2 regions of the Blautia sp. KLE_1732_HM_1032 genome follow, and region 2 is predicted to be linked to the other one. Evidence: predicted binding sites of a transcription regulator. Region 2 holds the regulator's gene; the other holds the start of a gene.
The links. Region 2 encodes HrcA, which represses chaperone genes, less so after heat shock. Its sites were predicted from a motif close to TGTTAGCACTCNNNNNNNNNGAGTGCTAACA; they were not measured.
Positions count from the first base shown of each region.

Region 1 (10,032 bases), 690 kb from region 2:
ATCTGCGCCTGGATCGTAACATCCAGGGCTGTGGTGGGCTCATCTGCGATCAGAATCTTCGGATCACTGCTCATGGCCATGGCGATCATCACACGCTGGCGCATACCGCCGGAAAGCTCGTGGGGATAGCTGTTCATAGCCTTTTCCGGGTCTGTGATGCCAACGGCTGTGAGAAGCTCCAGCACCCGGGCCTTTGCTTCTTTTTTGTTCATATTGGTATGGCGCCGGATCAGCTCTACCATCTTATTGCCAACAGTGTAAACCGGATTCAGTGCGGAAAGAGAATCCTGAAAGATCATGGCGATCTCACCACCGCGAATCTCACGGAGCTCTGCTTCATTTTTCTTCAGGATATCTTCTCCCCGGAACAGGATCTCACCACCCATGATCTTACAGTTGGATGGTCCGAGACGGAGAATGGATTTGGTGGTCACGCTTTTTCCGCTTCCGGACTCTCCTACGATCCCGAAAAAATCCCCCTCACTGATGGCAAAGCCTGCACCTTTTACTGCCTGTGTCTCTCCAAGGTCTGTAAAGAAAGACACCTTCAGATCTTTTACTTCCAGTAATTTTTCCATATGTAAATGTCCTCCTTACTTGGGCTCGAATACTTTTCTTAATACTTCTCCCAGATAATTGAAGCTGACGACCGTGATCAGGATCAGGATTCCGGGGAAAATAGCCAGATACGGTGCCTGCTGGATATAGCGCTGTGCATTGCTCAGCATACTTCCCCAGGAAGCCGTAGGCGGCTGGATACCCAGGCCAAAAAAGCTCAGTGCAGATTCCATCAGGATGGCATTGGCAATGTTCATGGTTGCAGCCACGATAATGGTAGGCATGATGTTAGGCAGGATATGATGTACAATGGTGGAGAATTTCTTCTGTCCAGAGATCTTTGCATAGATGACATACTCTCTCTCGTTCAGGGAAATAGTCTCGCCACGGACGATCCTGGCAATATTCATCCAGGTCAGAAAGCCGATGATCAGGACAATGTTCTGAAGTCCCGGTTTCAGGAAGGCATTCATAACGATCATGATCAGGAATGTCGGAAGGCTCATCAGCGCATCCACCAGACGCATCAGCACTGCATCCACCGTTCCTCCCACAAAACCGCTGATGGAACCGATGATCACACCAAGGGCTGTCGAAAGCACCATGGAAAGGAAGCCCACCAGAAGGGATGCTCTTCCTCCGTAAATACAGCGGGCCAGATAATCCCGTCCCATATCATCCGTACCGAAAAGATGCGCCATGGAAGGAGCATTCAGTCTCTCTGTGGCGCTGATGGCATTGGGATCTACCGGATACAAAAAGGCAAAAATGGAGATCAGTGCCAGCAGGATGATCGCTGCTGCACCTACCACTGCAAGTTTATTTGTCTTAAAACCAAGTTTGATATTTTTCCAGATATTTTCTCTCATGTCCCTTTACCTCCTAACATCCTGCTTTGCGGATCCTCGGATCAAAGACAGCATACAGGATATCTGCCAGAAGATTTCCGAGCACCACGAGAAGCGCGGTAAACATGGTGATTCCCATGATCAGGGGATAATCATACTGCATAACAGCGGTCACTGCCAGCTGACCGATTCCCGGCCATGCAAAAACCTGCTCGGTGATAATGGCACCGGAAACCAGAGACTGCAGGCTCATTCCGAGAACTGTGATCATAGGAAGCATGGCATTTTTCAGTACATGCCGGAAAAGGATTCCAGACTCTTTCATTCCGTAAGCCTTCTGCACCATAACATAATCGGAGGACATTTCCGTAATGGTACTGCTTCTTAAATACCGGATGTACTGTGACGCATTTGCAAAGGTCAGAACTGCGCAAGGCATGACCATATGCAGGATCAGATCTCCTAAGGAACGGTTGCCGTCTGAATGCATACCGATACTTGGCAGGATATGGAGATGCACACTGAAGAGATAGATCAGCATGATACCGAACCAGAACGTAGGAATGGAGATACCTACATAACAGAACATGCTGGTGATCTTATCCAGAACACCATTTTTATTCTTTCCGGAATACAGGCCCAGTACAATGGCAATGAGAAAACCAAGCAGCATGCTGGTTCCCATTAGGATCACGGTTGCGGGAAGCCTCTCCAGCATCTGTGTCAGGACCGGTCGGTTATTCATCAGGGAATTTCCGAAATTCCCGTGAAGGATCCTTCCCAGCCACAGAAAGTACTGCTCATAGACAGGCTTTGTAAGTCCCAGGCTTTCTCTCAGGTTCTGGATATATTCTTCACTCATATTTGGTTCCACATAAGTCAGGACAGGATCTCCGGGCGCTGCTTTTGTCAGTGCAAAGCAGAGAACAGAGACAATAAACAGTGTCAGAATACACTGTATCAGACGGTTTACGATCTTCTTCAAAATGTACCTCCTTTATTTTCCCCGAAAACAGGAAATCGGCTGGCGCAAAAACGCGTCAGCCTCTTTCTGTTTCCGGTATTCATCCGCTATAAAATTATTTATTTCTCCAATGTGTAGATCTTGGAATAATCATAATAAATAGTTTTTAACAGACATTCATCAAAGCCTCCGAAATCTTTACTTACCGCATAGAAACCATTGGAATAAGCGATCGGATAGATATACATGTTATCATTGATCGTATTCTGGATCTCCTTATAAATCTCGCCACGTTTTGTCTCATCTGCAGTGCTGTTGCCCTCTTCCCATAATGCATCCAGATCTGTATCCTTGATCCTGGAATAGTTGGAACGGCTGACGGAAGAACTCATGTCTGCATAAAGGCTCGGCTCTTCTCCCAGAGTGTAGAAGCTCAGTACCAGATCATAATCTGTGCACTCCGGATCCTTTGTCTTATTCTTGAAGGTAGACTCATCTGTAGGAAGAAGATTGATAGTGATTCCTACATTGGCAAGGGCAGACTGTACATACAGAGCCTCACTCTCCATTGTCTTATCTGTGGAGATATACATCAGATTCAGAGAAAGACTTGTCTTTCCTGCTTCGGAAAGGAGCTCCTGTGCTTTAGCCGGATCATTGTCGTAGGTATTGTCCGGTTTTGTATAGTAGAGTGTATCCGGTGTGAAAATAGAATCTGCAGGTTCTGCATAATCCTCGGAAAGGAAAGCAAACTGACAGAACTCCTCTTTATTCAGTGCGTATGCGATCGCCTGACGTACCTTTACATCCTGAAGATCTTCGTTCAGCTCATTCATGAACATGGCGTTGACACGTCCGGAATTATAGGTATTGATGTTTACGTTATCATAAGCACTGACGGTATCGTAATCATCTGCGCTGATCAAACGTGCATCCAGATCTCCGCTTGCAAGTGCCGCATTGGCGGAGCTGGAATCCTTTACGATCTTGAAGGTGATGGAATCCAGATTTACATCATCAAAATAGTCATCGAATTTTGTTACTTTATAATACTCTCCGGATTTGTATTCCTCGAACTTAAAAGGACCACTTCCCACCGGTTCATTGTTGAGATCACTTTCTCCGATATTCTCCACGCCGTCATAAATATGCTTCGGAATACAGTAAACCTGGCTCAGTCCGCCAAGAAATCCTGCGGAAGATGATCCAAGGGAAATCTTGACTGTAAGGTCATCAACCTTCTCTGCCTCTACTGCCTTGTCATTAACGTATCCGTAAGAAGAGTACGGAACATTCTGCTTCTCATCTACCAGCACCTGCATGGTGAATACCACATCATCGGCTGTGATCGGCTGACCGTCATGCCATTTCAGTCCGTCTTTGAGCTTCAATGTGAATTCGCTGGCATCATCATTGGCTGTTACACTTTCGCAAAGTCCGTTTCCGTAATACATCTCTCCGTTCACGATCTCAAAAAACGGGCTGTACAGTGCCTGCATCATATCGAAGCTTGTCTGATCCACAACGTAAAGCGGATTGATGTTCTGCGGATCTGCTGTTTCTGCAATGGTAATATTTCCGCCTTCCGCCTTGGTTCCTTCTGTTTCTGCTGCAAAAGCAGTCATTCCTGACATAACAGTTGTTCCTGCCACTGCAGCTGCCAGAAGCGCTGCCAGTACTTTTTTTCTCATTTCCTGTTCCTCCTGTGTTTCAGTGAGTATACCTCTTTTCCCACCAGTTTAATATGATATAAGCAAGATAATACTATACCATATTACCTTTGTCAAGCTGTCCCTGGCTCTTCAGAGATTTTTTTACTGCATTTCGTTAAAGCTTGTATTTATTCTACATACAGATTACACAGGCGTCAAGATAAATTTTCTGTATCTTGCCTCTGATCTATATATATTTCCTTAATTCGTCATATTTTTGATCCAGTGTCCGTAATTGCACTTCAAAAATGCAGGCACGCATTTAAAGATCTGATCTGCATTCAGGCAGCATACCACCACTGCCGGAGATGCCTTGACTACAAATGCCATAAACATGGACAGAGGGATCACGATCCCCCAGGTACTGATCAGGTCCACCTTCATGGAATAAGCGATGCTTCCGCTTCCCCGAATGATACCACCGTTTGTCGGCATCTGATAGGACATTCCTACCATTACTACACTTAAGTCATTACCGAAAGCCCGAAGGCAACCCCTGCAATTTCCACACAGCGCAGTGTAGCAAGCAGGATCTGCGTCACTGCAAAGAAAAAGTAAGTAAACCGGATGATCGCCAGATAGGAAAGACCGGCTTTGATAATCGTCTGGTCTGTTGTAAAAAGCCCCAGCAGCTGTGTTGGAAAAAGGCTGGCCAGGATAAACAGCATAAGGGCAATAAAAAAGCCTGTGCGCATGGCCCAGGCACCGATCTTCCTTACCGGCTCTGTCTCTTTCTTTCCCCAGTACTGACTTCCGAATATGACAAGTCCGTCTCCCAGAGCCATAAGCAGCTGCTGAAAGACGAACTGTACCTGGTTTACGGTGGTCACACCGGATAATGCAGTTTCGCTGAAAGCTCCCAGCATAATGTTGTCCGCAAGATTGACACTTAAGGTCACTACATTCTGCAGCACCAGCATGGAGCATAATTTCAGAAAATTACGATAAAAATTCTTCATCAATCTTTTACGATGGCAATGATATCATCTGCGTTAATCACCAGATATTTCTCACCCTCATATTTGATCTCGGTTCCTGTGTATTTTCCGTAGATCACACGGTCGCCCGGCTTTACCTGTACCGGTACTTCTTTACCGTCTACGACCTTACCGCCACCTACTGCGATAACCTCTGCCTGCTGGGTTTTCTCCTTGGAGCTGTCCGGAAGTACGATGCCGGATGCGGTTTTGTCTTCTGTCTCAAAATATTTTACGATAACTCTGTCTGCAACTGGTTTTAATGCCATATTCATTTCCTTCTTTCTGTGATTATTAGCACTCTTGAGCTTCGAGTGCTACTCTTTTTTTATCATACTACATATCCGAAAATTGTCAAGATATTTGCAGATATGTAGTATGATATTATTTATGATAGGGCTCTCCGCTGATGATACGATAGCTGCGGTAGATCTGTTCCAGAAGGATCACACGCATCAGCTGATGAGGAAATGTCATCTTCGAAAAGCTTAAAGCATAGTCTGATCTCTTCAGTACTTCTTTTCCAAGACCGATAGAGCCGCCGATCACAAACTGGATATGGCTGGTCCCACGTATTCCCAGCTCGTTGATCTTCCGTGCGAAGTTCTCAGAGGTCAGCTGTTCGCCTCCGATCTCTAGAGTGATCACAAACGCATCATCCCGGATATATTTAAGAAGACGCTCCCCTTCCTTGTTCCGAATGGCATCTTCTACTGTTTCGCTGGCATTATCCGGTGTTTTTTCGTCGGACACTTCTATGATCTCCAGCTTGCAGTAACGCCCAAGGCGCTTGGAATACTCCGCAATGGCATCCCGCAGATATTTTTCCTTGATCTTCCCTACTGTCAGGATACTTATTTTCATCCACCGTTCTCCTCCAGATAATTCTCAAATTCTTCTGCTGACATCAAAACCTTCCTTGGCTTGGTTCCTTCCTCCGGACCTACCACTCCTGCGTCACAAAGCTGATCCATGATCCTTGCCGCACGGTTAAATCCGATCTTGAACATACGCTGGAGCATACCGATGGAGGCCTTTTCCTTCTCAATGATAAATTTACCGGCTTCTGTAAAATAGACATCTCTGTCACCGCCGCCGGCTCCTCCCGGAACACCAGCTGTATTGACCTGCTTCTCGATGGAGGTATCATAAACAGCACCCTGATTTTTGTCAGAGACATATTCTACGACTGCACTGACCTCCTCATCTGAAACAAAAGCGCCCTGCAGTCTGGCCGGCTTCTGATATCCCTGAGGATAAAACAGCATATCGCCCTTGCCAAGAAGCTTCTCGGCACCGTTCATATCCAGGATCGTCCTGGAATCCACACCGGAAGATACGGAAAATGCGATCCTGGACGGCATATTGGCCTTGATCAGACCTGTGATGACATTGACCGATGGTCTCTGGGTAGCAATGATCAGATGGATACCTGCTGCACGTGCCAGCTGGGCCAGACGGCAGATCGCATCCTCAACTTCTCCCGGCGCAACCATCATAAGATCCGCAAGCTCATCCACGATGATCACGATCTGCGGCATCTTCTCAGGTGCCTTTTCTCCCTCCGGGACCCGCATATTGGCAACCTTTTTGTTATATTCTCCAAGATTACGTACCCCATATTCCGCAAAGGCATTGTAACGGCTGGTCATCTCGGAAACAGCCCAGTTCAGCGCACCGGCCGCTTTCTTCGGATCTGTGACCACCGGAATGAACAGGTGCGGGATCCCGTTATATACACTGAGCTCCACCACCTTCGGATCGATCATGATCAGACGCACCTCATCCGGTGTAGCCTTATAAAGGATGCTGATGATCAGCGTATTGATGCAGACGGATTTTCCGGAGCCGGTTGCTCCGGCGATAAGAAGATGCGGCATCTTGGCAATATCTGCCACTACCGGTTTTCCGGCAATATCCTTACCTGCTGCAAAGGACAGCTTGGATTTCGCATTTTTAAACTCCTCTGACTGAAGAAGATCCCGCAGCATGACCGGGCTGTTCTCCTTGTTCGGGACCTCGATCCCCACGGCTGCCTTTCCCGGTATCGGTGCTTCGATGCGGATATCCGGTGTAGCAAGATTCAGCTTGATATCATCGGAAAGACCAACGATCTTGCTGACCTTCACACCCATTTCCGGCTGCAGCTCATAGCGGGTAACGGTAGGTCCGCAGCTCACATTGGTAACGGTTACATTGACGCCGAAATTATGCAGGGTTTCCTGAAGCTTCTGCGCTGTTTTGCGCAGATGTGCATCGGAATCTCCCTGAGATCTGCCATCTCCGCGCTTCAGAAGCTTCAGCGGCGGATACTGATATGGTTTCTTCTCCGGAGCTTCTCCCTGGCTGATCTCATGCTGGATATTTCTGATCCCATGCTCGATCTCTGTCTGAGATGACTTCGGGTTTCTGGAGGGCTGATGGGATGCCTTCTGTTCAGCTTCCGGCTGAGGATCCTCCTTTATCTCAGCGGGAACGGCTGCCTTTCCTGTTTCCCGAGAAGCTTTTGCTGCTGCAGCTGTCTTTGCCGGCAGGATCTGCTGCATCTCGGGAATATCCACATCCTCGTAGCCGGCATAAGCATCCTCCTCTTCGGCTTCCTGCATTTCTCTTTCGAAATCCGGCTCCTCCGACTCTTCCCGGGCCGGCTGGGACTGTGAACGGTGGATCTGGAATTCCAGCGGCTGAGCATGCTCCTCCGGTTTCTCATCAAGCCCTGGATCCTCTTCTGTCAGATCTGTATCTGCCGGAAGTACAGCCTTTTGTTCATCAAGGAAAGAAGGAAGATTAAATTCTCCTTCCCGGTTCGCCTTCACCGCAGCCTGTCTTTCTTTCTGCGATCTTCTTGTTTTTTTCTTTTGTTTTTTTGAGATATTTTCCGGATCTTTCTCTGTAAGGGCAAGTTCTTCTTCCTCCAGCTCTTCTTCCAGCCGGCGGATCTTCTCCGCTCTTTTTTCCGCACGGATCTTTCTGCGAAGCTCCTTCTGCTTTTCTCTGTCCGGCTGTCCCTCAAGATAAGCTTCTCTGCCCTCTCTTGCTGCATCTGTAAAAAAGTCCAGGATCTTATTCATAAATCCGAAGAAGGATCTCTGTGTTATGATAATGAGAGACACAAGAAGCACCAGAACGATGATCACAGTTCCGCCCACAACGCCAAAAGCGGATGCTGTGGAAATACATACTGCACCACCGAATACTCCACCGCCGGTACGGTATTCCGAACTCAGTGAATAATAATCTGAAAACGTGGTACTTGGCGTATAGCCCTCTGTGATCAGCTGAAGAAAGCCGCAGAGGAACACAAAAAATACCACGCCCGCCAGTACCTTTTTGTAGGCAAGGCGGTTGGTATTGTTCACGATCAGGAACGTAACTCCGGCAAAAAGCAGGATCGGGAAAATATATGCACAAAGTCCCATGATGCCAAAGCATACGGCACTGATGGCATTTCCTACGATTCCTCCCATACCAAATGCACTGATCATCAGGATCAGGCAGGCCGCAAACATCACAAGGATCAAGATCTCTGTCTGAAAGCGGTTACCGACAGGCTGCTGCTTCGCTGCAGGTTTTCTTTTTCTTTTTTTTGTCGTTTTTGAAGCTGCCATTGTCAGACTCCTCCCAGTTGATATCAAATATAATTCGCTGCCAGAATAAGGATTCCGGCTGCAAAAGAATAAAATGCAAAATAACGCAGTCTGACCTGATTCGAAAGCTTAAGCATAAAACGGATCACCAGATAGCCTGTGATCCCGGCCACGATCATTCCAAGAACATAAGTAAATCCCTGGCCAACAGTCATATGAACAGAAGTGAACTCTCCCATCTCCACAAAAAAAGCTCCCACCACAGCCGGAATGCTCATCAGCAGCGAATATTTCACTGCAAACTTCCGTCCGAGGCCGCAGAAAAGTCCTGCGCTCATGGTAAGTCCAAGCCTGGAAAGGCCCGGAAACACAGAAAGGCCCTGGCAGATACCCATCCACATAGCATCTCCGAAGCTGGTTTCTTTTGTTCCCTTGCTGCCATTGACATTACTGTAGTCCACAACAAGGAGGATCACACCTGTAAGAAGGATTCCGATCCCGGAAAACATGTGTGAGGATGCGCTTCGCACAACAAGTCGTTTGCACTGATATCCGATCAGGACTGTAGGAATAGTAGATACCATAATCAGGGCAGTAAGCTTCCGGTAAGTTCCGCTTATGATCTTTGCGTAGGTAAGCTCTTTCCCAGTCCTACGGTTATAGAGAAAAATATTGGCATTTCCGATCAGATCCAGTATCATTCCGATCAGCTCGATCCCGATCTTCTTGATGTCCTTCAGAAAAACAAGGATCAGAGCTATCATAGTTCCCAGATGGAGCATCACTTCAAAAAGCACACCGGAGCCTCTGGTACCGCCCAAAAGATCCTGCACTCCACAGAGATGTCCGAAGCTGCTCACCGGCAGAAATTCGGTGATTCCCTGAATGATTCCCAATATAATCGCATGTATCACTGACATAATGATATTTCCTTTTCTTAAATTTTTTCCAACACATTATAGCATAACTGAGTAAAACTTACAATCTTCACTTGGCAAAAGTTTCAAACAAATGTTCTTTTTTGATCTACAAGAAAAAAAATCCTCCGGCTGCATCAAAAAACACAGTCGGAGGATCTGTTTATAAACAGACTTTCTGCTTATTTATTTTTCAGATATTCGTCGATACCTTTTGCACCAGCTTTACCTGCACCCATGGCAAGGATTACGGTAGCTGCACCTGTAACGGCATCACCACCGGCATATACGCCGTCCTTGGATGTCTTACCGGTTTCTTCCTCGGCAACGATACATCTTCTCTTGTTGATGTCAAGGCCCTTGGTTGTGGAAGAGATCAGCGGGTTCGGTGAAGTACCAAGAGACATGATGACAGTATCTACATCCATATCATACTCGGAACCAGGAATCTCTACCGGACGTCTTCTTC
Region 1 is NZ_CP102266.1:2,087,744-2,097,775, forward strand. Features, by position in the region: gene NQ489_RS10020 (ABC transporter ATP-binding protein) at 1-578, opposite strand, end outside; gene NQ489_RS10025 (ABC transporter permease) at 594-1,427, opposite strand; gene NQ489_RS10030 (ABC transporter permease) at 1,441-2,391, opposite strand; gene NQ489_RS10035 (ABC transporter substrate-binding protein) at 2,490-4,061, opposite strand; gene NQ489_RS17620 (hypothetical protein) at 4,284-4,538, opposite strand; gene NQ489_RS10040 (MATE family efflux transporter) at 4,547-5,041, opposite strand; gene groES (co-chaperone GroES) at 5,041-5,328, opposite strand; gene rlmH (23S rRNA (pseudouridine(1915)-N(3))-methyltransferase RlmH) at 5,444-5,923, opposite strand; gene NQ489_RS10055 (DNA translocase FtsK) at 5,920-8,667, opposite strand; gene NQ489_RS10060 (undecaprenyl-diphosphate phosphatase) at 8,691-9,566, opposite strand; gene gltA (NADPH-dependent glutamate synthase) at 9,746-10,032, opposite strand, start outside.
Region 1: the regulator HrcA is predicted to act here: its motif matches at 5,352-5,382, upstream of groES (co-chaperone GroES).

Region 2 (10,032 bases):
TTTTAATTTCCAAAAGAGAGGAGAAAACAGATATGTATCAGGCATTTACAGGCGGACTGGGAGGGATCGCACTTGCAAAGCATGGAAAAAGCCGTGCGATCAACGCAGAAAATCCTCATGGAGAAAAAGGCAGAGGCGGTATGGCTGCAAGTCATCTGGGACCGTCCAGAAAAGGAAGCCCGTGTCTCAGGGATATTGAGCCGGGAACTGTGGTAACTCTGGCAGAAATGGAAGGACCGGGACAGATCAATCATATCTGGATCACCGTTGATAACAAGACTACAGAGGCAGATTGCTTTGTACTGAGAGATCTTGTAATCCGTATGTACTGGGATGACGAGGAAACTCCTTCCGTGGAAAGTCCTCTGGGTGATTTCTTCTGCTGCGGATTCGGAAGGGAATGTTTTGTAAATTCTGTTCCGGTGGCTGTTGTTCCAAACAGGGGCTTTAACTGCTATTTCCCGATGCCGTTTAAGAAGAAAGCAAAGATCACACTGGAAAACCAGCATGCAAATAAAATCCCGGCTTTCTTTTATCAGGTAGATTACTGTCTCTATGATGAGCTTCCGGACGATATTGCTTATTTCCATGCGCAGTGGAGAAGGGAACGGTTGACAGAAAAAACAAAAGATTATACAATTTTGGATGGAGTAAAAGGAAAAGGCCATTATATAGGAACCTACATGGCACTTACCACACTGGAACGTTACTGGTGGGGCGAGGGAGAAATGAAGTTTTATATTGACGGAGATGAGGAGTATCCGACCATCTGTGGAACAGGAACGGAAGATTACTTTGGTGGTTCCTGGAGCTTTGCCAAACAGGTGGATGGAAAAACCGTGGAACAGAATTATAACACGCCGTATCTGGGATATCCGTATTATTCTGCCCATGACGAGCTGATCCACAATTTTTATCATAATGATGACTGCCCGCCAATGAGAGGCTTTTACAGATGGCATTTACAGGATCCAATCTGCTTTGAAGAGGATCTTCGCGTTACGATTCAGCAGATAGGCGTCGGATACCGTGGCCTGTTTGAACGACAGGATGATGTGGCAAGTGTAGCGTACTGGTATCAGACACTTCCTCATGCACCGTTCCAGCCGTTGATGTCAAAAGAGGATAGATGGCCCAGATAAAAAGGGTGGTAGAGATTGAAAAAACAGGTATTTTGCGGGGTATTTGCCCTGGCTCTGGCAGTGACAGGATGTGGAGTCCAGAAGAAGGAGGCTGCATCTGATATTGTGCCGGAGAACAGACAGGAACTGACGATCCTTCATGTGGATGCAGGCACAGAAGGCTTTGATTCTTTTATCAGCCAGGCGGAAAAAGATCTTGGAATAAAGATCCATATTGAAAAATGTCCGGCCAATGCGGACAATCGCCAGGCCAAAATAGCAACTCTTCTGACATCAGGAGATGATTCTGTTGATCTGATCACAGTAAATGATGAGATGATATCCGAATTTAAACATAAGGGATTTCTTCTTCCGTTGGAAGATACGGTTATGACAGAGGAGACAGCGGCGAATTTTCTGCAGGAATACCTGAAAGAAATATGCATGTCAGACGGACATATTTTTTCGGTACCGTTCAGGATGGATATCATGGCATTCTGGGTGAACCAGGAATTGCTGGATCAGGCTGGTCTGGACAGACTCTCCTGTCTCAGTGATCTTGAGATCCTTCAGAAAAAGCTTCAGAATACGGGAAAATATGCATATGGGGATGCATGGGAGATTTCTTACATATATAATAGTATCAGCGAGTATGTCGATTTTTTCGGAGGAGATTATACAGACTGGACGGATCCGAAAACAAGAGAAGCGGCAGAATATATGAAGCGAATGCTGGATACAGGGATGATATCAGAGGAGAATCTGATCGACCAGCATGACCAGCTGAATGAAAAATTTATAAACGGCCAGTATGGATGTATGTTTATGTATACCGGTGTGTTGAGTACTTTTCAGAATGCAGGCGTGTATGGAAAAGATAAGATCCATATGGCACCATTTCCGGAATTTGACGAGAAGGTGACCAATATCGCAACCTGGCAGTATGTACTGAATAAAAATTCTGATCATAAAGAAGCAGCTCTGAAGTTCCTTCAGTATGTGTCCGGATATGAGGCCAGTAAAAATTACGGACAGCTGACAAAAATGTGTCCAGCAAGACTGGATGTGATCGAGGATAAGAATTTTGATCTGGATGGCATTGAAATGATCCGGCAATATCTGAAAGATTATAAGCTGAAGGCAAGACCACTGTGCGCCGATTCCATAGAAGCTGTTTCGACTATGGGTACGGAATTTCAGAAATATGTGCTGGGACAGAAAACAGAAGCGGAATTTTTTACCGGAGCACAGAACTGCATAGACCAGTATTACAAAAAAGCATCGTACTGATGCTTTTTTTGTTGCGAAAAAATAAGAACTTTTTTTCAAAACATATTGACAAATATTTTACATGGTGATATCTTAAAGACTGTAGATGTTAGCACTCCACTAAAATGAGTGCTAACAGATATAAAAAAAGAATCAACATCCGTCAGGAAGAATAAAAAGGAAAGGAGATGGCTTCATGGAAGAGGTGTTGAATGAGCGCAAGCAAAAAATCTTAAAAGCAATCATCAAGACCTATATGGAGACCGGAGAACCGGTTGGTTCCAGGACCATTTCCAAGTATGCGGATCTCAATGTAAGTTCCGCAACGATCCGAAATGAAATGTCAGACCTGACAGATATGGGCTATATCGTCCAGCCTCATACCTCAGCAGGAAGGATTCCTTCAGATAAAGGCTACAGACTTTACGTCAATGAGCTGATGAAAGAGAAGGAAGCAGAGGTTGCAGAGCTGCGAGATCTGATCATTGAGAAGACAGATAAGATGGATAAGGTGCTTAAGAAGGTTGCGAAGGTTCTTGCTTCCAATACCAACTATGCTACCATGGTTTCCGTTCCGCAGTACAGCGGCAACAAGATCAAGTTCATCCAGCTGTCGAGAATGAGTGAGCTTCAGCTTGTGGCTGTGGTTGTCAGTGACAACAACACAGTCCGGAACCAGATCATCAATCTGGATGAGGAAATGGACGACCAGACGATCCTGAAACTGAATCTTCTTCTTAACACCAATCTCAATGGGATCCCGATCCAGGATATCAACCTTGGGATGATCGCCAGACTGAAGGAACAGGCAGGCAGCCACAGCGGTGTGGTGGCAACGGTTCTGGATGCAGTGGCAGCCACCATTCATGTGGAAGAGGAAGATATGGAGATCTATACTTCAGGTGCAACGAACATCTTCAAGTATCCGGAGCTTGCCGATAAAGAGAAGGCAACGGAGCTGATCTCCGCATTTGAGGAGAAGCATGAACTTGCCGATCTTGTAAAAGAACAGATGTCAGATGGAGAGAATACAGGAATCCAGGTTTATATCGGTGATGAGATGCCGATCCAGACCATGAAGGACTGCAGCATTGTAACTGCCAGATATGAACTGGGAGACGGAATGTACGGAACCATCGGGATCATCGGTCCCAAACGAATGGATTATGAGAATGTAGTGGACAGTCTGAAGGAACTGAAGAATCATCTGGATGACGTTTTGAAAAAGAAGAAAACTTAGAAAGGCGGTAGAAAAAAAGTGTCGGAGGAAACAAAGAAAACATCCGAAGAGCAGGAAACGGAGAAGGAAATCCCCGTAACTGACGGAAATCAGGAAGAAGAAAACCTGACACCGGAGGGAGAAGATCTGCCGGAGGAAGAAAACAATACTCCAGGCGAAGAAGCTGCCTCAGAGGATAAAAAAGAAGAAAAATCAAAAACTTCCTTCTTCGGAAAGAAGAAAAAAGATAAATCTGAGCAGAAGGTGGAGGAACTTACCGATCGCCTGAAGCGTACCATGGCTGAATTTGATAATTTCCGTAAAAGAACGGAAAAAGAAAAATCCAGTATGTACATCATCGGAGCAAAAGAGATCGTTGAAAAGATCCTGCCGGTTGTGGATAACTTTGAAAGAGGTCTTGCACAGGCACAGGAAGGCGATGCTTTTGCAGATGGAATGAAAATGATCTACAAGCAGCTTACCACAACACTGGATGAGCTTGGCGTGAAGCCAATCGAAGCAGTGGGAAAGGAATTCAACCCGGATTTCCATAATGCAGTGATGCATGTGGAGGATGAAGAGGTTGGAGAGAACATCGTGGTGGAAGAATTCCAGAAGGGTTACACTTACAAGGATTTCGTAGTACGCCACAGTATGGTGAAGGTTGCGAACTAACTGACAACAAACTTTATTTTAACAGATACAGACTAAAACAGGAGGAAAAAATCATGGGAAAGATTATTGGTATTGACTTAGGTACAACAAACAGCTGTGTAGCCGTAATGGAAGGTGGACAGCCGACAGTTATCGCAAATACAGAAGGCGCAAGAACAACACCATCCGTTGTAGCATTTACAAAAACAGGAGAGCGTCTGGTAGGTGAGCCTGCAAAACGTCAGGCAGTTACAAATGCAGACAGAACGATCTCCTCTATCAAAAGAGAGATGGGTACCGATTACCGTGTAACCATCGATGACAAGAAATATTCTCCACAGGAGATCTCAGCAATGATCCTTCAGAAACTGAAAAAGGATGCAGAGGCATATCTTGGTGAGAAAGTAACAGAGGCAGTTATCACAGTTCCGGCTTACTTCAACGATGCTCAGCGTCAGGCTACCAAAGATGCAGGTAAGATCGCAGGTCTTGATGTAAAACGTATTATCAACGAGCCTACAGCAGCAGCTCTTGCATATGGTCTTGACAATGAGAAAGAGCAGAAGATCATGGTATACGACCTTGGCGGCGGTACATTCGATGTATCCGTGATCGAGATCGGTGATGGCGTTATCGAGGTTCTTTCCACAGCTGGTAATAACCGTCTTGGTGGAGATGACTTTGATAAGAAAGTTACAGATTACATGCTTTCCGAGTTCAAGAGAACAGAGGGCGTAGACTTAAGCAACGATAAGATGGCTCTTCAGAGACTGAAAGAGGCAGCTGAGAAAGCTAAGAAAGAGCTTTCTTCCGCAACAACAACAAACATCAACCTTCCGTTCATCACAGCAACTGCTGAGGGACCGAAGCATTTCGATATGAACCTTACAAGAGCTAAATTTGATGAGCTGACACATGATCTTGTAGAGATGACAGCAGAGCCGGTTCGCCGTGCACTGTCTGATGCAGGTATCACAGCTTCTGAGCTTGGCCAGGTACTTCTGGTTGGTGGTTCTTCCCGTATCCCGGCTGTACAGGATAAGGTAAGACAGTTAACAGGCAAAGAGCCGAGCAAGAACCTGAACCCGGATGAGTGTGTTGCACTTGGTGCTTCCGTACAGGGTGGTAAACTTGCAGGTGATGCAGGTGCCGGTGATATCCTTCTTCTGGATGTTACTCCACTGTCTCTGTCCATTGAGACAATGGGTGGTATCGCAACTCGTCTGATCGAGAGAAATACTACAATTCCTACAAAGAAGAGCCAGATCTTCTCCACAGCAGCAGACAACCAGACAGCTGTAGATATCAACGTTGTACAGGGTGAGCGTCAGTTCGCGAAAGACAACAAATCCCTCGGCCAGTTCCGTCTGGATGGAATCCCGCCAGCACGTCGTGGAGTTCCGCAGATCGAGGTAACATTTGACATCGATGCCAACGGTATCGTTAATGTATCTGCTAAGGATCTTGGAACAGGTAAGGAGCAGCACATCACGATCACAGCTGGTTCTAACATGTCCGATTCCGATATCGACAAAGCTGTCAAAGAAGCAGCTGAGTTCGAGGCTCAGGATAAGAAACGTAAAGAGGCTATCGACACAAGAAACAATGCAGACTCCATGGTATTCCAGGTTGAGAATGCACTGAAAGAAGCTGGCGACAAGCTTGACGCAAACGATAAAGCAAGTGTTGAGGCTGACCTCAATGCACTGAAAGATCTTCTTGCACAGACAGCAAATGCTCAGGAGCTTACTGATTCTCAGGTTGCAGATATCAAGGCTGCACAGGAGAAGATGATGGAGAGCGCTCAGAAACTGTTCTCCAAGATGTATGAGCAGACTCAGGGAGCTCAGGGTCAGGCTGGTCCTGGACCGGATATGGGCAACATGGGCGGAAACGCTGGTGCCCAGGGCGGAAATGAAGCAGGATACGGCGATGATGTTGTAGATGCTGATTACAAGGAAGTCTAAGACAAGTAGGAAATAATTACAATGGCTGATAAAAGAGATTATTATGAAGTCTTAGGTGTGGATAAAAACGCCGACGACGCAACATTAAAAAAAGCATATCGTAAGTTGGCCAAGAAATATCACCCGGATGTAAATCCGGGTGATAAAGAGGCTGAGGCGAAGTTCAAAGAGGCGACAGAGGCTTACTCCGTTTTAAGTGATGCCGACAAGAGAAGACAGTATGATCAGTTTGGTCATGCAGCATTCGAAAACGGCGGCGGAGGCGGTGCCGGCGGCTTTGGTGGATTCGACTTCAACGGTGCGGATATGGGAGACATCTTCGGAGATATCTTCGGAGACCTGTTCGGCGGCGGAGGCAGAACCAGACGGGCCAACAATGGACCGATGAAGGGTGCCAACCTTCGTGCACGTGTGAACATTACTTTTGAGGAAGCGGTTTTCGGATGCGAGAAAGAGCTGGAGATCGTTCTCAAAGATGAGTGTACCACATGTCACGGAACCGGAGCGAAACCGGGAACATCACCGGTCACATGTCCGAAATGTAAAGGCCAGGGTCAGATCGTTTACACTCAGCAGTCCATGTTTGGTATGGTACGTAATGTTCAGACCTGTCCGGACTGTAATGGAACCGGTAAGGTGATCAAGGATAAATGCAGTGCCTGCCGTGGAACCGGATATACTTCTTCCAGAAAGAAGATCCAGGTATCTGTACCGGCCGGTATCGACAATGGCCAGTGCATCCGTATCCGTGAAAAAGGTGAGCCGGGAACCAACGGCGGTCCGAGAGGAGATCTGCTGGTGGAGGTAAATGTAGCCCGTCATCCGATCTTCCAGAGACAGGATATGAATATCTTTTCAACAGCTCCGATCACATTTGCACAGGCTGCACTCGGCGGTGAGATGCGTATTAATACCGTTGACGGTGAGGTTTCCTATGAGGTGAAACCGGGAACACAGACGGATACAAGAATCCGCCTGAAGGGCAAAGGTGTTCCGTCATTACGTAACAAGAATGTTCGTGGTGATCACTATGTAACCCTGGTAGTCCAGACTCCGACAAATCTCAATGAGGAAGCAAAGAAAGCTCTGGAAGCTTTTGATGCGGCATGTGGAAACCGTCCGTCAGAGGACAGCACATCCGAGACTTCCGAAAAAACCGAAAAGAAGAAAAAAGGTTTCCGTGAGAAAGTTAAGGAAATGTTTGAGGAATAAATAAAGTGAAAACAGGAAAGAGGCACAAAATGCCTCTTTCTTTTTTTTCTGTATTCGTGTATATTAAAAGAAGTGCCCGTTTTCGAGACAATAGAAAACAGGCGACAGACTGGAATGAAAATCCGTAAATGTGTATACAGCATAAGGAGATATAAAAGATGAAATGGAACCGTTTTACACTTAAGACAAAAACAGAGGCAGAGGATATTGTGATCTGTACACTTGCCGAGGTGGGGATTGAAGGTGTGGAGATCCAGGACAAACAGCCGCTGACCGATGAGGACAAAGCACAGATGTTTGTGGATATCATGCCGGAGGGACCAGCAGATGACGGGATCGCATATCTGAACTTCTATCTGGAAGAGGATGCGGATACCGAGGCAATCCTGAAAGATGTGAAGGCTGCACTGGAGGATCTGAGAAGCTTTGTGGATATCGGAGAGGCAACCATCACAGAATCCCAGACAGAGGACAAGGACTGGATCAATAACTGGAAACAGTACTTCCATCAGTTCTATGTAGACGACATTCTGATCGTACCGTCCTGGGAAGAAGTGAAGGCAGAAGATAAGGACAAGATGATCCTCCACATTGATCCGGGAACTGCCTTTGGTACAGGAATGCATGAGACCACACAGCTTGTGATCCGTCAGCTGAAGAAATTTGTGAAGCCGGGAATGGAGATTCTGGATGTGGGAACCGGAAGTGGAATCCTGGGAATCGTTGCACTGAAGCTTGGTGCAGGTCATGTGGTTGGTACAGATCTTGATCCCTGTGCAGTTCCGGCAGTGTCTGAGAACAAGGAGGCCAACCAGATCGAGGAGAAATCCTTTGACATGATGATCGGAAACATCATCGATGACAAAGAAGTTCAGAATCAGGTCGGATATGAGAAATATGATATCGTAACTGCAAATATCCTGGCAGATGTTCTGGTACCGCTGACTCCGGTGATCGTTGCACAGATGAAAAAAGGCGCTTACTACATTACATCAGGCATCTTGGATGTAAAGGAGGATGTCGTAGTGAAGGCTGTAAAAGACGCCGGACTGACGCTTGTTGAGGTGACTCATCAGGGCGAGTGGGTATCTGTGACAGCAAGAAAGGACTGATCTCATGCAGCGATTTTTTGTGGAACCTCATCAGATCGACAGGGACAGACATGAGATCCGTATCACAGGAAATGATGTCAATCATATTGTCAATGTGCTCCGCATGAAAAAAGACGAGGAGCTCTGGATCAGCGATAAGGAAAAAGAATATCACTGTGTGATCGAAAACGCAGGGGAGAATGAAGTCCTGCTTCATATCCTCTATGTACAGGAGCCGGATTATGAGCTGCAGAACCGTATTTATCTTTTTCAGGGACTGCCGAAGGCTGATAAGATGGAGCTGATCATCCAGAAGGCAGTAGAGCTTGGAGCATATTCCGTAGTTCCGGTTTCAACCAGACGCTGCGTGGTAAAACTGGATAACAAAAAAGCAGAAAAAAAAGTATCCCGCTGGCAGCAGATCGCAGAAAGTGCGGCAAAACAGTCCAAGCGTATGCTGGTGCCGGAGGTACATTCTGTGATGACCTTTAAAGAAGCCCTTGTCTATGCAAAAGAACTGGACGTTCTATTGATCCCTTATGAGCTTGCAAAGGGAATGAAAGAGACGAAAGAACTGATCCGGTCGATCGAACCGGGAAAAAGCATCGGTGTCTTTATCGGCCCTGAGGGTGGTTTTGAAGAGCAGGAAGTGGCAGATGCCATGGAAGCCGGTGCGAAACCTATCACCCTGGGACACCGGATCTTACGGACAGAAACCGCGGGACTCGCAGTACTTTCTGTTCTGATGTTTCAACTGGAGGATGAATAGATTATGGAAGCATATTTTGACAATTCCGCGACAACGAGATGCTTCGATGAAGTAAAGGATATTGTCTGCAAAACCATGACAGAAGATTTCGGAAATCCTTCTGCCATGCATAAAAAGGGAATGGAAGCGGAGAATTATGTCCGCAGAAGTGCCCAGACCCTTGCAAAATTACTGAAAGTGAATGAAAAAGAGATTCTTTTTACCTCCGGTGGAACAGAATCGGATAACCTTGCTATCATCGGTGGTGTGGAAGCCAATAAGCGTATGGGAAACCATATCATCACAACTGCAGTAGAGCATGCAGCAGTGGCCCAGCCTTTTGCTTATCTGAAGGAACAGGGCTATGAGGTGACCACTCTTCCTGTTGATCATCAGGGTGTTGTAAAGCTGGATGCACTGGAAACGGCTCTTCGTCCGGATACCATTCTGGTGTCTGTGATGTACGTGAACAATGAGGTGGGAGCCGTGATGCCGGTAGAAGAGATCGGAAAGCTTGTCCATGAAAAAAGTCCGAAAGCACTTTTTCATGTAGATGCCATCCAGGCATTCGGAAAGTATCGTATCTATCCGAAAAAGCTGGGGATCGATCTTCTTTCTGTGAGCAGCCACAAGATTCATGGACCAAAGGGCGTAGGCTTTCTCTATATTAACGAAAAAGTAAGAGTACAGCCGCAGATCCTTGGCGGCGGACAGCAGAACGGTATGCGTTCCGGAACAGACAATGTGCCGG
Region 2 is NZ_CP102266.1:2,775,326-2,785,357, reverse strand. Features, by position in the region: gene NQ489_RS13295 (glycoside hydrolase family 172 protein) at 33-1,142, shown strand; gene NQ489_RS13290 (ABC transporter substrate-binding protein) at 1,158-2,411, shown strand; gene hrcA (heat-inducible transcriptional repressor HrcA) at 2,587-3,630, shown strand; gene grpE (nucleotide exchange factor GrpE) at 3,649-4,284, shown strand; gene dnaK (molecular chaperone DnaK) at 4,338-6,230, shown strand; gene dnaJ (molecular chaperone DnaJ) at 6,252-7,442, shown strand; gene prmA (50S ribosomal protein L11 methyltransferase) at 7,601-8,554, shown strand; gene NQ489_RS13260 (16S rRNA (uracil(1498)-N(3))-methyltransferase) at 8,559-9,302, shown strand; gene NQ489_RS13255 (cysteine desulfurase family protein) at 9,306-10,032, shown strand, end outside.